DNA from 3 places in the Enterobacter sp. C4G1 genome. Region 2 is predicted to be linked to each of the others. Evidence: predicted binding sites of a transcription regulator. Region 2 holds the regulator's gene; each other region holds the start of a gene.
What was found. Region 2 encodes PurR, which represses purine synthesis genes. Its sites were predicted from a motif close to CANGCAAACGTTTGCNTG; they were not measured.
Positions count from the first base shown of each region.

Region 1: cvpA (colicin V production protein) is a predicted target of PurR. The motif match lies at 1,804-1,821, and genes of this name have one in related genera.
Region 3: ACT9TW_RS13020 (amino acid aminotransferase) is a predicted target of PurR. The motif match lies at 3,138-3,155, and genes of this name have one in related genera.

Region 1 covers NZ_JBQVVV010000002.1:1,584,362-1,589,813, reverse strand. The annotation lists gene folC (bifunctional tetrahydrofolate synthase/dihydrofolate synthase) at 1-998, shown strand, start outside; gene dedD (cell division protein DedD) at 988-1,689, shown strand; gene cvpA (colicin V production protein) at 1,877-2,365, shown strand; gene purF (amidophosphoribosyltransferase) at 2,546-4,063, shown strand; gene ACT9TW_RS21420 (glycoside hydrolase family 127 protein) at 4,103-5,452, opposite strand, start outside.
Region 2 covers NZ_JBQVVV010000002.1:257,236-262,687, reverse strand. The annotation lists gene ACT9TW_RS15105 (MFS transporter) at 1-1,126, opposite strand, end outside; gene cydH (cytochrome bd-I oxidase subunit CydH) at 1,291-1,380, opposite strand; gene purR (HTH-type transcriptional repressor PurR) at 1,678-2,703, shown strand; gene punR (DNA-binding transcriptional activator PunR) at 2,720-3,631, opposite strand; gene punC (purine nucleoside transporter PunC) at 3,746-4,945, shown strand; gene cfa (cyclopropane fatty acyl phospholipid synthase) at 5,247-5,452, shown strand, end outside.
Region 3 covers NZ_JBQVVV010000001.1:2,714,256-2,719,707, reverse strand. The annotation lists gene asnS (asparagine--tRNA ligase) at 1-1,338, shown strand, start outside; gene ACT9TW_RS13025 (porin) at 1,946-3,034, shown strand; gene ACT9TW_RS13020 (amino acid aminotransferase) at 3,219-4,409, shown strand; gene ACT9TW_RS13015 (MBL fold metallo-hydrolase) at 4,489-5,136, opposite strand; gene ACT9TW_RS13010 (YcbK family protein) at 5,157-5,452, opposite strand, start outside.

The DNA of each region.
Region 1 (5,452 bases), 1.3 Mb from region 2:
AGCGTGTGCGCGTACAAAACAGCGAATTGCCGGAATCTGCCCATACCGCCTCCTTTGCCGAAATCGAAGCCGCGCGCGGTGAGATCTCATTAACCTATTTTGAATACGGTACGCTCTCTGCATTGTGGCTGTTTAAGCAGGCACAGCTTGATGTCGTGATTCTGGAAGTTGGCCTGGGCGGGCGTCTTGATGCCACCAACATGGTGGACGCTGATGTCTCCGTGGTGACCAGTATTGCCCTGGATCATACCGACTGGCTGGGGCCGGACAGGGAAAGCATTGGCCGCGAGAAAGCCGGTATTTTCCGCGCTAACAGGCCTGCTGTAGTAGGCGAGCCGGATATGCCGCACACCATTGCTGACGTTGCGAAAGAGAAGGGCGCTGTGCTGCTGCGTCGCGGGGTTGACTGGCAGTACGAGGTGCAGGAAAACGGCTGGCGTTTCAGTGATGATCAGGGTGCGCTGGAAAACCTGCCGCTGCCGCAGGTGCCGCAGCCGAATGCGGCAACCGCACTGGCAGCGCTGCGTGCCAGTGGACTGAACGTGAGTGAACAGGCGATTCGCGATGGCATCCGGAATGCGGTTCTGCCCGGGCGTTTCCAGATTGTCAGTGAGTCACCGCGCGTGATCCTGGATGTGGCGCATAACCCTCATGCGGCAGCATATCTTGCCGGACGTCTTAAATCGTTACCAAAAACCGGGCGCGTCCTGGCGGTTATCGGTATGCTTCATGATAAAGATATCGCTGGCACGCTGGCCTGCATGGAGACTGTGGTCGATTGCTGGTATTGTGCTCCACTGGAGGGGCCACGTGGCGCCACTGCCGAACAGTTGATGGAACATCTCGGCAAAGGCGAAATCTATAAAAGCGTGGCGCTGGCCTGGGAAGCTGCGATGGCAGATGCTAACCCAGAAGATACCGTGCTGGTGTGTGGGTCGTTCCACACCGTAGCACATGTCATGGAAGTGATGGACGCGGGGAGAACCGGTGGCGAGTAAGTTTCAGAACCGTTTAACAGGAACCATTGTGCTTGTTGCGCTGGGGGTGATTATTCTCCCCGGTTTGCTCGACGGGCAGAAAAAGCATTATCAGGACGAATTCGCGGCAATCCCGCTGGTCCCTAAGCCGGGCGACCGTGACGAGCCTGATATGTCTCCTGCTGCCACTCAGGCTCTGCCTGCTCAGCCCCCGGAAGGTGCGGCTGAAGAGGTGCGGGCAGGGGATGCTGCGGCACCGTCGCTCGATCCTTCTCGTCTGGCAGTGAACACCAACAGTGAAATCGATCCTGTGCCTGTTCCGGTTGAGCAGCCTAAGCCTGTTGAAAAACCGAAACCTGTCGAGAAACCACAGCCAAAACCGCAGCGTGATAAAACCACCGATCAGCTTGCGGCTGCGTCAGAAACACCGCCTCCGGCAAAACCGGCTCAGCAGGATGCTGCCCCAACCGGTAAAGCCTACGTTGTGCAGCTCGGTGCGCTAAAAAATGCCGATAAAGTCAATGAGGTAGTGGGTAAACTGCGCAGTGCGGGTTATCGGGTTTACACTTCACCTTCCACGCCTGTACAGGGTAAAATCACCCGTATTCTCGTGGGGCCGGAAGCATCTAAAGATAAGCTGAAAGGATCGCTTGGCGAACTGAAGCAAATCTCTGGTCTGAGCGGTGTGGTGATGAATTACAGCGCGAACTGATCTCCCTCTCTCCCCCTGGGGTGAGGGAAACATACGTCCGCAGAGACGTAAAAAGCCTGTGGCGTTGAACATTTTTTCAGCGCCTTTTTTATTTACGCGCGGGAAGGAAATCCCTACGCAAACGTTTTCTTTTTCTGTTAGAATTCGCCCCGAACTGGATGACAGGGCGTTTAATCGTGGGACACATATGGTCTGGATTGATTACGCCATCATTGCGGTGATTGGTTTTTCCTGTCTGGTTAGCCTGATCCGTGGCTTTGTACGTGAAGCGTTATCGCTGGTGACATGGGGTTGTGCTTTCTTTGTTGCCAGTCATTACTACACTTACCTGTCTGTCTGGTTCACGGGCTTTGAAGATGAACTGGTCCGAAATGGAATCGCCATCGCGGTATTGTTTATCGCGACGCTGTTAGTCGGCGCTATCGTGAATTACGTGATAGGTCAGCTGGTCGAGAAAACCGGTCTGTCAGGAACGGACAGGGTGCTCGGGATCTGTTTCGGGGCGTTGCGTGGCGTGCTGATTGTGGCTGCGATACTGTTCTTCCTTGATACCTTTACCGGGTTCTCAAAAAGTGAAGACTGGCAGAAGTCGCAGCTCATTCCAGAGTTCAGCTTCATCATCAGATGGTTCTTTGACTATCTGCAAAGCTCGTCGAGTTTCTTGCCCAGGGCATAAGCTCTGAGATGTGGCTTAGAGTTTGGTTTATTAGGCTATTTTACTTGCCATTTTGAACCAGGGCAGTGCTCACAATCCTCGCGTACTACGTGTACGCTCCGGTTGTTGCGCGCTGTCCGTGTTCAAACTGTCTGCGACAATTACGCCTACTAAACCAAACTCTTAACGAGGAAAAGACGAATGTGCGGTATTGTCGGTATCGCCGGTTTCATGCCGGTAAACCAGTCTATTTATGACGCATTATCGGTGCTTCAGCACCGTGGACAGGATGCAGCAGGCATCATCACCATTGATGCAAACAACTGCTTCCGTTTACGTAAAGCAAACGGCCTGGTAAACGATGTGTTTGAAGCCCGCCATATGCAGCGCCTGCAAGGTAATATGGGGATTGGTCACGTTCGTTATCCTACTGCTGGCAGTTCCAGCGCCTCTGAGGCTCAGCCTTTCTACGTTAACTCTCCATACGGCATCACGCTTGCCCACAACGGCAACCTGACCAACGCCCATGAGCTGCGTAAAAAGCTGTTCGAAGAGAAACGTCGCCACATTAACACGACTTCTGATTCTGAAATCCTGCTCAATATCTTCGCCAGTGAGCTGGATAACTTCCGCCATTATCCGCTGGAAGCAGACAACATCTTTGCCGCCGTTGCCGCGACTAACCGCCAGATCCGTGGCGCGTATGCTTGTGTGGCGATGATTATCGGTCACGGAATGGTTGCCTTCCGCGATCCAAACGGTATCCGTCCGCTGGTGCTCGGCAAGCGCGATCTTGGCGATGGCCGTACTGAATATATGGTTGCCTCTGAAAGCGTAGCGCTGGATACCCTGGGCTTTGAGTTCCTGCGTGACGTCGCACCAGGCGAAGCGGTTTACATCACTGAGAAGGGCCAGCTGTTTACCCGTCAGTGTGCCGACAACCCGGTCAGCAACCCATGCCTGTTCGAATACGTCTACTTCGCCCGTCCTGACTCCTTCATCGATAAGATTTCTGTGTACAGCGCACGCGTGAACATGGGCACCAAACTGGGTGAGAAGATTGCCCGCGAGTGGGACGATCTTGATATCGACGTGGTTATCCCAATCCCGGAAACTTCCTGCGATATCGCACTGGAAATCGCCCGCATTCTGGATAAGCCATACCGTCAGGGTTTTGTGAAAAACCGTTACGTTGGCCGTACCTTTATCATGCCGGGCCAGCAGCTGCGCCGTAAATCCGTGCGCCGTAAGCTGAACGCCAACCGTGCTGAGTTCCGTGACAAGAACGTGCTGCTGGTGGATGACTCCATCGTGCGTGGTACGACGTCTGAGCAGATTATCGAGATGGCGCGTGAAGCTGGTGCGAAGAAAGTGTACCTGGCCTCTGCAGCACCGGAAATCCGCTTCCCGAACGTGTATGGCATCGATATGCCAACCGCCAATGAGCTGATTGCTCACGGTCGCGAAGTGGACGAAATTCGCCAGATAATCGGTGCCGACGGCCTGATCTTCCAGGACCTGACCGATCTGATCGACGCCGTACGCGCCGAGAACCCGGATATTCAGCAGTTCGAATGCTCCGTATTCAATGGTATCTACGTAACTAAAGACGTTGACCAGCAGTACCTTGACTACCTTGACTCGCTGCGCAACGACGATGCGAAAGCCGTCCAGCTGCAAAACGATCTCGAAAGCTTAGAGATGCACAACGAAGGTTGATAAACCTGAAGGGCGGCGCTGATGCCGCCCTTCGATTTTTTAACGGCCTTCATTCACCCAGATCCGCATTTCTCCTTCTCCTCTGTTCGCCCAGCTAAACCATGGGATAAACGTCAGCGTCTGCATTTCCACCGCCGTCTGGCGAGTATCAAAGCTGTACAGCGGTTTTTCTTCCTGCGCTGTCAGAACACGTAATCCTTCCGCTTGCAGCAACACTTTTCCTTTCAGCACGCCCGTGCCCGGTTTCTCGCGAAACGCGCTCGCTTCCGGCAGGGTGAGGTTATGCAATTCTGCGCCGTTATCCGCCTCTTCCAGGCAGTAGACCAACGGCCCACGCTGAATTGCCACTTTACCAGCAGCATGACGTACCAGCGGGTTGGCGTAGACGCGACGAATGGTCATTGGCAGATGAAGCGTAATGACGTCACCTTCTCGCCATGTGCGGTGCAGGTGCAGATAGCCTTTGATGTTTTTACCCTGGTCCGCTTCACCGTTGACCAGAACCTGCGGGGTTGCACACCATTCTGGCAGGCGCAGCGCCAGCGTATGCTCCACGGCCCCGGGATGGGTAAAGCGAATTGTCACGTCTTCATCCCACGGGTAGTTGCCCTCAATAATGAGCGCCAGCGTCTGATTATTTACCGTAAATTGCGCCTCGCTACCGGCATAGAAGTTGATGAACAGCGCATCCGGGCGAGGGGTGTAAATGTAATGGCCGATTGCCACTAACGTGCGGGCGATATTGGGCGGGCAACAGGCGCATCCGAACCAGCGCTGGCGAACCGGTTTGATATGGTCATAAATGTGGTTATGGGGAATGCTTTTCGGGTAGGTTTCCAGCGGGTTAACGTAAAAGAAGTGCTTACCGTCCAGGGCCATGCCGCCCAGCACCGTATTGTAGAATGCCCGCTCCATGACATCGGCATAGTGTGCATCGCCTTCCATTTCCAGCATCCGGCGGGCAAACATCATTAGGCCGATTGAGGCACAGCTTTCGCCGTAAGCGGTGTCGTTTGGCAGGTCGTAGTCACTGGTAAACGCTTCCCCGATCCCCTGTGAACCGATACCGCCGGTGATATACATCCGCCGCTGGACCATATTGTTCCAGATGCGCAGGCAGCTCTGACGCTTCTCTTCATCGTGCGTCATGCGCGCGATATGCGCGAGGCCTGCCATCAGGTACACCGAACGCACCGCGTGGCCTACAGCTTCATGTTGTTCGCTGAGCGGCTTATGCGCGTGGGTATAGGTTTTGTCTTTGATCATCCCCGGCCAGGCATCGCCCCAGCCGACCCAGTGGCGAGTGCCGCCGCGTTTTTCAAACTCAATATCGTAATAGTGCGGCTGCTGACCGCGCTCTTCGACGAAGAAACGGGCCAGTGCCTGATA
Region 2 (5,452 bases):
ACATCAGTACCAGCAGTAACCCCAGAGCCGCAATAATCGCCCCCATTACCGGCACAAAGCTGTACCCCAGGCCACCCGAAATCACCGCACCACCGGCCGCAGCGCCCAGTGCATTACCCAGGTTAAACGCACCAATATTCACGGATGAAGAGAGTCCTGGCGCTTCATGCGCCACACGCATTACCCGCATCTGCAACGGCGGAACCACGGCAAAGGTCGCCGCACCCCATACCACCATCGCAATGGCTGCACCAAATTCGTTACGCGCCAGCCACGGAATGGCCACCATGATGGCAATCAGCAGCGTTAAGAAGCCTTTCAGCGTGCCACTCACGGAACGGTCTGCCAGCTTACCGCCCAGGTAGTTACCGATAGAGAACCCTACGCCAATCAGCACCAGCATCGCGGTAATAAAGACCGGCGTGGCATGAGTAATGTCGTGCAGCACGGGCGAAATATAGGTATAGAGCGTGAACATCGCCCCAGCCCCCAGCACGGTGGTCAGCAGTGCAGACAATACCTGAGGACGAACCAGCACGGACAGCTCTTTGCGTACATCAGGGCGTTCGCCTGCGCTGCCTTTTGGCAACGAGAAGAACAGTGCGACCATAGCAATCACGCCCAGTGCAGCGGTTGCCAGGAACGACATACGCCAGCCGATCGCTTCACCCAGCCACGTGGCCGCAGGTACACCGCCGATGTTGGCAATGGTCAGACCCATAAACATGGTTGCCACGGCGCTGGCCTGCTTATGTTTAGGTACAACGCTTGCTGCAACAACCGATCCCAGTCCGAAGAAGGCACCGTGGTTAAGGCTAGTCAGGATACGTGACAACATCAGCGTGGTGTAATCCGGTGAAAGCGCGGAAAGTACATTCCCAAGGGTAAAAATAGCCATCAGGAAAATCAGCGCATTACGGCGCGCACGGTGTGAAAGCAGCAACGTCATTAACGGTGCCCCTACCATCACGCCAATCGCGTAGGCGCTAATCAGCATACCGGCCGCCGGGATAGAGACGTCTACACCCCGGGCGATAACAGGCAATAACCCCATCGGGGAAAATTCGGTGGTGCCAATCCCAAAAGCGCCAATCGCCAGGGCCAGCAGAGGAAAATTGATTTTCATGAGTCAACTCCGGATGCCGTGTCGTACCACGACACAGAACAAAGAAGTCAAAAGCATGACACCAATCACAAAAAATGAGAAGTTAACAATTTGGCAAAAGATTATTGCCGGAGAAGTAACAATAAAAGGAAATCCGGAGGGAGAACGCTCTCCCCCCGTCTGAATCAGTGCAGAATAGCCGTAAACGATGCAGCAACTATCAAACCCAGCACGATAACGGTGGTCGTCAGCGAAAACTTAAGATCGGTACTCATCAATTTTTCTCCTTTTAATCACCTTACGAAAAGTGAGCTTGCTCATTTTTACACAGTTTACGTCAAAAATCTTCCTGGATTTAAACTGATATCCACTTTTGCTCTTCCCCTTTTCATCAAGATAGGACAAAATTCCACGCTAAATTTATTAGCGTACCGGCCATTGACCCCCTCCTGACGTCCTGTGTCGTTTTCCCGGCGTGTCGCAATTCCAGATTGCGTGATAAGGGTGAGAGAAGGCAAACGTTTACCTTCAAGTTTTTCAGGAGCTTAGGATATGGTCTGGAGTGACATTTAATGGCAACAATTAAAGACGTGGCAAAACGCGCAAACGTTTCCACTACAACCGTATCACATGTAATTAACAAAACCCGTTTTGTAGCGGAAGAGACGCGTAATGCCGTCTGGGCGGCGATCAAAGAACTGCACTATTCGCCAAGCGCGGTCGCACGTAGCCTTAAAGTTAATCACACCAAATCCATTGGTTTGCTGGCCACCAGCAGCGAAGCTGCATATTTCGCAGAGATAATCGAGGCGGTCGAGAAAAACTGCTTCCAGAAAGGCTATACCCTGATCCTGGGTAACGCGTGGAACAACCATGAGAAACAGCGCGCTTATCTGTCTATGATGGCGCAAAAACGCGTGGATGGCCTGCTGGTCATGTGTTCCGAATACCCGGATTCTGTGCTCTCCATGCTGGAAGAGTACCGTCACATCCCAATGGTGGTGATGGACTGGGGTGAAGCGCATGCCGATTTTACTGACTCAGTAATCGATAACGCCTTTGAAGGCGGTTACATGGCCGGTCGTTATCTGGTAGAACGGGGTCACCGCGAGATTGGCGTGATTCCAGGTCCACTGGAGCGCAACACCGGTGCAGGCCGTCTGGCCGGATTTATGAAAGCCATGGAAGAAGCACTGATCACCGTTCCAGAAAACTGGATTGTTCAGGGTGACTTTGAGCCTGAATCCGGTTACCGCGCAATGCAGCAAATTGTCTCCCAGCCGCATCGTCCGACTGCTGTCTTCTGCGGTGGCGATATTATGGCGATGGGTGCGCTTTGTGCTGCCGATGAGCTGGGTCTGCGCGTACCGCAGGATATTTCTGTGATCGGGTATGACAACGTGCGCAACGCGCGTTTCTTCACCCCGGCGCTGACCACTATTCATCAACCGAAAGATTCTCTGGGTGAAACAGCCTTCAACATGCTGATGGACAGGATCGTTAACAAACGTGAAGAGTCGCAGTCAATTGAAGTCCACCCGCGTCTTATCGAACGTCGCTCCGTGGCGGACGGTCCTTTCCGCGACTACCGCCGTTAATCGTGCACGGAGCCAGTTAATCTGGCTCCCGTAACCACTCCCTGTTCAGCGTTTCACTGTCCCCCAGGTAATCCAGCAGCCAGGCCATCGCGGGCGATACGTCACTTTGCTGCCAGGTCAGACAACAGGCCGCGTCCGGGAATGGGTTTTCAAGCTCAAGGGCAACCCACTCCCCGGCATCGATTCGTGGTCTGGCAAAATGGACCGGCACCATTGCCACACACAACCCGGCAGAAAGGCAGGTCGCGGAGGATTCCCAGTCGGGCGCAATCACCCGTCGCTGGTTATCCAGAAGCCAGGTCACACGCTTGGGTAACGAGCGTGACGTATCTTCCAGTACCAGCGATGGCCAGTTACGCAGGGTATCATCGCTTAACGGCCCTGCCATTGCCGCCAGCGGGTGATCGCTTGCCACCACGCATTTCCAGCTTAACATTCCCATATCGCGAAATGCGTAACGTCCCCCAACGGGTATGGCCTGTGTTGCGCCGATCGCCATCTCAGCCCTGCCATCTGCCAGCGCATCCCAGACACCGTTAAAGACTTCCTGCGATACCCGCAGCTCGACATCGGAGAAGTGGCGATAAAAATCGACAATCATCTGCCGGGTACGTTCGGGTTTTACGATGTTATCCACCGCAATAGAAAGATGACCTCGCCAGCCATTAGCAATCTGCTGACACTGTTCACGAGTGATCTGCATTTTTTTGATAACAGAACGCCCTTCTTTCAAAAACCACGCCCCGGCAGGCGTTAACTCCACGTCGCGATGGCGGCGTTCAAACAGCGGAACGGCCAGCCACTCCTCAAGCTGACGCACCGTGTAGCTAATGGCCGAGGGGACGCGGTGTAGTTCCTGCGCGGCTCCGCTGAAGCTGCCGTTACGGGCGACAGCATCCACAACTTCAAGAGAATAATCTGACCACATTTTCTGCCTGCAAAAAATTTGAATGCACCCGCCAAATATTAGCGTTTCACAAGCCGCTTTGCACTCCCTACACTCTGCGCCAACGTACCCTGCCTCCTTAAGGAGAATAAAACAATGCAACCCAGGAAAGGTTTTTTAGTCTGGCTCGGCGGCTTAAGCGTGCTGGGCTTTTTAGCTACCGATATGTACTTACCCGCATTCGCTGCAATGCAGGAAGATTTGCAAACGCCTGCCGCGGCCATTAGCGCCAGCCTGAGTTTGTTCCTCGCCGGTTTTGCCTTTGCACAGCTGCTGTGGGGGCCGCTCTCCGACCGTTTTGGTCGTAAACCAGTGCTGTTACTGGGTCTGGCAATTTTTGCCGTAGGCTGTCTTGGGATGTTGTGGGTACGCGATGCGACCTGGTTACTGGTGCTGCGTTTTGTTCAGGCCGTCGGCGTTTGTGCCGCAGCGGTCACCTGGCAGGCGCTGGTGACGGATTACTATCCGGCTTCACGGACCAATCGAATTTTTGCCACTATTATGCCGCTGGTAGGCCTCTCTCCCGCGCTTGCACCACTGCTGGGCAGTTGGATCCTGGCGCATTTCGACTGGCAGGCGATTTTCGCCACCCTGTTTGCCATCACTCTGGTGCTGATGCTGCCCGCATTCGCCCTGAAACCTGCGCATAAAAAAGAGACACATCCGGAAGCGAAGCCAACTACCTTTACCTCTTTGCTGCGCACCAAAGCGTACCGCGGCAACGTGCTTATCTACGCCGCCTGTTCAGCCAGCTTCTTTGCATGGCTGACCGGCTCACCCTTTATTCTGCACGATATGGGGTACAGCCCGGCGGCCATCGGCCTGAGCTATGTTCCACAGACTATCGCCTTCCTGGTGGGCGGTTACGGTTGCCGTGCGGCGCTGCAAAAATGGCAGGGGCAGCAGATGTTACCCTGGCTGCTGGCGCTGTACGCTTTAAGCGTTATTGGTACCTGGGCCGTCGGCTTTATTCCGGGGGCTGGTCTGGCGGAAATCCTGATTCCATTCTGTGTGATGGCAATTGCTAACGGTGCCATTTACCCGATTGTGGTGGCGCAGGCTTTACGGCCGTTCCCACAGGCAACGGGCCGTGCGGCAGCCTTGCAGAACACACTGCAACTGGGGCTGTGCTTCCTGGCAAGCCTGGTGGTATCGGCACTGATTGCAACACCACTGCTCACCACCACCAGCGTGATGCTGGTTACCGTTGCACTTGCTGGCATCGGCTATCAGATGCAGTCATCGGCACACCGTGAGGATAATACGGCAGCCCAGGCTGAAACATCGCACGCATAATCGCACCAGCAATTATGTTACATTTCAGTGATTAGGTTGCTAAGAATTTTCTATTGAATCACCAAATTTTGAGGCCTATACTAAATTTGGTTCGATTAAATACGATAAATATTAAGTGTTAACGGGAGCCGGAGTGCTCCCGTTTTACCATGGAAGGCCTTTCGGCAAGGGTTATCTCCCTTCCTCTGTTCTACGTCGGATACTAGCCTCACGGGGCGTAATACCGTGAGATTTCTCACAAACCAAAAAAAGCGTCTACGCTGTTTGAAGGTTCTGATCACAGCAAGGTGATGGAGAAGCTATGAGTTCATCGTGTATAGAAGAAGTCAGCGTTCCGGACGACAACTGGTCCCGGATCGTCACTGAACTATTGGGTCGTGCAGGCATCACTATCAACGGGCCTTCCCCATCCGATCCCCAAATCAAACATCCCGATTTTTTCAAGCGTGTATTGCAGGAGGGATCGTTAGGACTGGGTGAAAGTTATATGGATGGCTGGTGGGAATG
Region 3 (5,452 bases), on a different contig from region 2:
GTGCGCGGATGGGTGCGTACTCGCCGAGATTCTAAAGCTGGCATCTCCTTCCTTGCCGTCTATGACGGTTCCTGCTTTGATCCTGTACAGGCCGTCATTAATAATTCTCTGCCCAATTACAATGATGACGTCCTGCACCTGACCACAGGTTGCTCCGTTATCGTGACAGGCGTTGTGGTTGCCTCTCCGGGTCAGGGCCAGAGCTTTGAAATCCAGGCCTCTGCCATTGAAGTGACCGGCTGGGTTGAAGACCCGGATACTTATCCGATGGCGGCAAAACGCCACAGCATCGAGTATCTGCGTGAAGTGGCGCACCTGCGTCCGCGTACCAACCTGATTGGTGCGGTTGCTCGTGTTCGTCATACGCTGGCGCAAGCGCTCCATCGTTTCTTTGACGAGCAGGGTTACTTCTGGGTCTCTACCCCGCTGATTACTGCCTCCGATACCGAAGGCGCAGGCGAGATGTTCCGCGTATCCACGCTGGATATGGAAAACCTGCCACGAACGCCTGAAGGCAAAATCGATTACGACAAAGATTTCTTCGGCAAAGAGGCCTTCCTGACGGTGTCCGGCCAGCTCAACGGCGAAACTTACGCCTGTGCGCTGTCTAAGATCTACACCTTCGGCCCAACCTTCCGTGCGGAAAACTCCAACACCAGCCGTCACCTGGCGGAATTCTGGATGCTGGAGCCAGAAGTGGCGTTTGCTGACCTGAACGATGTTGCGGGTCTGGCAGAAGCGATGCTGAAGTACGTGTTCAAAGCGGTTCTGGAAGAACGCGCTGACGACATGAAATTCTTCGCCGAGCGTGTGGATAACGACGCTGTTGCCCGTCTGGAGCGTTTTGTTTCGGCTGACTTCGCGCAGGTGGATTACACCGACGCGGTTGCCATCCTCGAAAAATGCGGCGAGACGTTCGAGAACCCGGTTTACTGGGGCGTCGATCTCTCTTCCGAGCATGAGCGTTACCTGGCAGAGAAGCACTTCAAAGCACCGGTAGTTGTTAAAAACTATCCGAAAGACATTAAGGCCTTCTACATGCGCCTTAACGAAGACGGTAAAACCGTTGCTGCGATGGACGTGCTGGCACCGGGCATCGGTGAAATCATCGGTGGCTCTCAGCGTGAAGAGCGTCTGGACGTGCTGGATGCCCGTATGGAAGAGATGGGCCTGAACCCGGCTGATTACAGCTGGTATCGCGACCTGCGTCGTTACGGTACCGTGCCTCACTCAGGTTTCGGTCTGGGCTTCGAGCGTCTGATCGCTTACGTGACCGGCGTTCAGAACGTGCGTGACGTGATTCCATTCCCGCGTACCCCGCGTAACGCAAGCTTCTAATTCCGCGTTAATTAAAATGGCCAGCAATTGCTGGCCATTATTTTATTCTGCTTTGTCAGTTTTCGTCAGTTGAAAGTCAGCATCTTTAAACTACAACCCCGTCATAACCTCTACCTGTTACGTTTTGTTTCCACGAAATATCTGTGAACAAAAAATAAACCACACTCTTATTGCGCTTAATGCATTTCTGATGCTTTAGCACAAATTTCAACCACATTTACAGCCATCCAGAAGGCTGATAGCGGTCATAAGAAAAAACGAGTCGTTTAACTTCTGTTTATATGAATTGCCTTTATCCAAATTAAGCATAAGCAATTCATATACATAGGAATGAACCAGGCTTTTAATTAGCCAATCAGTTCTGAAATTTGAGGTGGTTCACAAAGTTCCTTAAAATACACAAACTCTTACACATTATTTCTTTTTGTTACTCAATCTTTAGAATTGTAGCATTTTCAGGCTAGCGAAACGGTTCTATGAATGGAAAGATGCCTGTCAGATACATAAAGACACCAAACTCTCATCAATAGTTCCGGAAATATTTATTGACAGAATTTATTGACGGCAGTGGCGAGTGTCATAAAAAAACCAATGAGGGTAATAAATAATGATGAAGCGCAATATCCTGGCAGTGGTTATCCCTGCTCTGCTGGTAGCCGGTGCAGCTAACGCTGCAGAAATCTATAACAAAAACGGCAACAAACTGGATCTGTATGGGAAAGTTGTTGGTGAGCATGACTTCGTTACCTCTGGTGACAACACCGACAGCAGCGACAACACCTATGCACAGATCGGTTTCAAAGGCGAAACTCAAATCAATGACCAACTGACTGGTTACGGTCAGTGGGAATACCGTGCTCTGGCAAGCCAGGCAGAAAGCAACCAGACTCAGCGTACCCGTCTGGCGTTCGCTGGCCTGAAAGCAGGTGATGCTGGTTCTATCGACTACGGCCGTAACTACGGTATCGTATACGATGTAGAAGGTCTGACCGATATGGCACCTTCTTTCTCCGGTATGACCTGGGCTAACTACTCTGATAACTTCATGACTGGCCGTACTACTGGCGTTCTGACCTACCGCAACACCGACTTCTTCGGTCTGGTTGATGGTCTGAGCCTGGGCCTGCAGTATCAGGGTAAAAACGACCGTACTGACGTTAAAACCGCTAACGGTGATGGCTTCGGTACCTCTGTTGGTTACGAATTCGGTGAAGGCTTCGGTCTGATCGGTGCATACAGCAACTCTGACCGTACCAACCTTCAGACTGCTGACGGCAAAGGCGACAAAGCTGAAGCATGGGCTGTTGGTGCTAAATACGATGCTAACAACATCTACCTGGCAACCACCTATGCTGAAACCCGCAACATGACTCGTGAAGCTGACGGTTCATTCGCGAACAAAACTCAGAACTTCGAAGTGATCGCTCAGTACCAGTTCGACTTCGGTCTGCGTCCTTCCGTGTCTTACGTTCAGTCTAAAGGTAAAAACCTGTCTCAGCGTGGCACCTTCAATGGCGGCGATGCTGACCTGCAGAAATTTGTTGAACTGGGTGCAACTTACTACTTCAACAAAAACTTCAACGTTTATGTTGACTACCAGCTGAACCTGATCGACGACACCTCTTACTCTCGTAACGTTGGTATCGTGAACGGTAAAGACGACCAGGTTGCAATGGCTGTGACCTACCAGTTCTAATCAGTACACCACTTTGTTCTATGCTTAAGAAACAGGGCTTCGGCCCTGTTTTTTTATGTCTGATAGTAAATAATGGCGACTTTTGAAAAGCCGCACGCTTTTTGTCGCAAACGGTTGGCATTTTGTAAATCTACCGTTAACCTGATAGCGGATTTCACTCCTGTAATCACAATGGAACTTCGTCATGTTTGAGAACATTACCGCCGCTCCTGCCGACCCAATTCTGGGCCTGGCCGATCTGTTTCGTGCCGATGACCGCCCTGGCAAAATCAACCTGGGTATTGGTGTATATAAAGATGAAACCGGCAAGACTCCGGTACTGACCAGCGTTAAAAAAGCTGAGCAGTATCTGCTGGAAAACGAAACCACCAAAAACTACCTCGGTATTGATGGTATCCCTGAATTTGGTCGTTGCACTCAGGAACTGCTGTTCGGAAAAGGCAACGCGATCGTGACCGATAAGCGTGCCCGCACTGCGCAGACCCCTGGCGGTACTGGCGCGCTGCGTGTTGCGGCGGATTTCCTGGCAAAAAATACCTCTGTTAAACGTGTGTGGGTTAGCAATCCAAGCTGGCCGAACCACAAAAGCGTGTTTAACTCTGCGGGTCTGGAAGTGTGTGAATACGCTTACTACGACGCGGCAAAACACTCTCTCGACTTCGACGGCCTGCTGGCCAGCCTGAGCGAAGCGCAAGCTGGAGACGTGGTGCTGTTCCACGGCTGCTGCCATAACCCAACGGGTATCGATCCTACGCTGGAACAGTGGGAACAACTGGCTAAACTGTCCGTTGAAAAAGGTTGGCTGCCGCTGTTCGACTTCGCATACCAGGGCTTTGCCCGTGGTCTGGAAGAAGATGCTGAAGGCCTGCGTGCCTTCGCTGCTGTGCATCAGGAACTGATTGTTGCAAGCTCCTACTCCAAGAACTTCGGCCTGTACAACGAGCGTGTAGGTGCATGTACGCTGGTTTCCGCTGATGAGCAAACTGTTGATCGCGCATTCAGCCAGATGAAGTCTGTGATCCGCGCTAACTACTCTAACCCACCAGCGCACGGTGCATCGGTGGTCGCGACCATCCTGAGCAACGACGCCCTGCGTGCAATCTGGGAACAAGAGCTGAACGATATGCGCCAGCGCATCCAGCGTATGCGTCTGCTGTTTGTGAACACCCTGGCTGAGAAAGGCGCTGACCGCGACTTCAGCTTTATTATCAAACAGAACGGCATGTTCTCTTTCAGCGGCCTGACCAAAGAACAGGTTCTGCGTCTGCGTGAAGAGTTTGGCGTTTACGCGGTGGCTTCAGGCCGTGTTAACGTTGCCGGCATGACACCAGACAACATGGCGCCGCTGTGCGAAGCGATTGTCGCTGTGCTGTAACAATCCGTCGGGTGATGTTTTCACGCACCCGACCAATAAAAAAGCCTGCATCATGCAGGCTTTTTTTATTTAATCTGGCTTACCAGACAGGCATTTCATCCTGGAGGAACGGGTTGTGTATACGCTCGTAACCCAGCGTCGACATCGGGCCATGTCCAGGAATAAACGTCACATCATCGCCCAGCGGCAATAATTTCTGTTTAATCGACTGAATCAGCTGACCGTGGTCACCGCGCGGGAAGTCGCTGCGTCCTACGCCACCTTTGAAAATCACATCACCGGAAATCAGCAAACGCGATTTATCATCAAAGAAGACGATATGACCTGGCGTATGCCCCGGACAATGCAACACCTGTAAAGTCACATTCCCTACGGTAACGCTCTCCCCTTCGTTTAGCCAGCGATCGGGTGTCAGAGGTTGACACTCATCAAGGCCAAACATGCGGCTTTGGGCAGGTAACCCTTGCAGCCAGAACTCATCTTCTTTTTCCGGGCCAATCACCGGCACACCGTAGTGTTGCGCCAGCTCCGCCGCAGCCCCCACATGATCAAGATGACCATGGGTCAGCAAAATCTGCATCAGCGTCACACCCGACGCTGCGACTTCTTGCTTGATTTTCTCGGCGTCACCACCGGGATCGACAAGCGCGGCCAGTTTGGTTTGCTCACACCAGATTAATGAACAGTTCTGGGAGAACGCGGTAACCGGAATAATACGATAGTTCATACTGCTCCTGTATTTCGTTATTACCAGTGCCGAACGGGCCCGGTATCAATATGCACAAAGTTGCTGCTGGGGTAATATCCTACACCACCTGCACGCATAGATAACGCAGCTTTGCGAATATTGGCTAACGAAACGCCTTCAATATGAAAATCCATCGCCTGTCCTTTAGTGTGATAGCTTTTTTTGGCTACCCCACGGCTACGGGCGCGCAATTCATTGTTGGTATCAAGAGAGCGATAACCGGAAACGAGTTGCACAGGCTTGCTGGTTCCGAGCAGGCCCTGGAGGCGGAAAAGCTGATCAAATAATCCAGGAT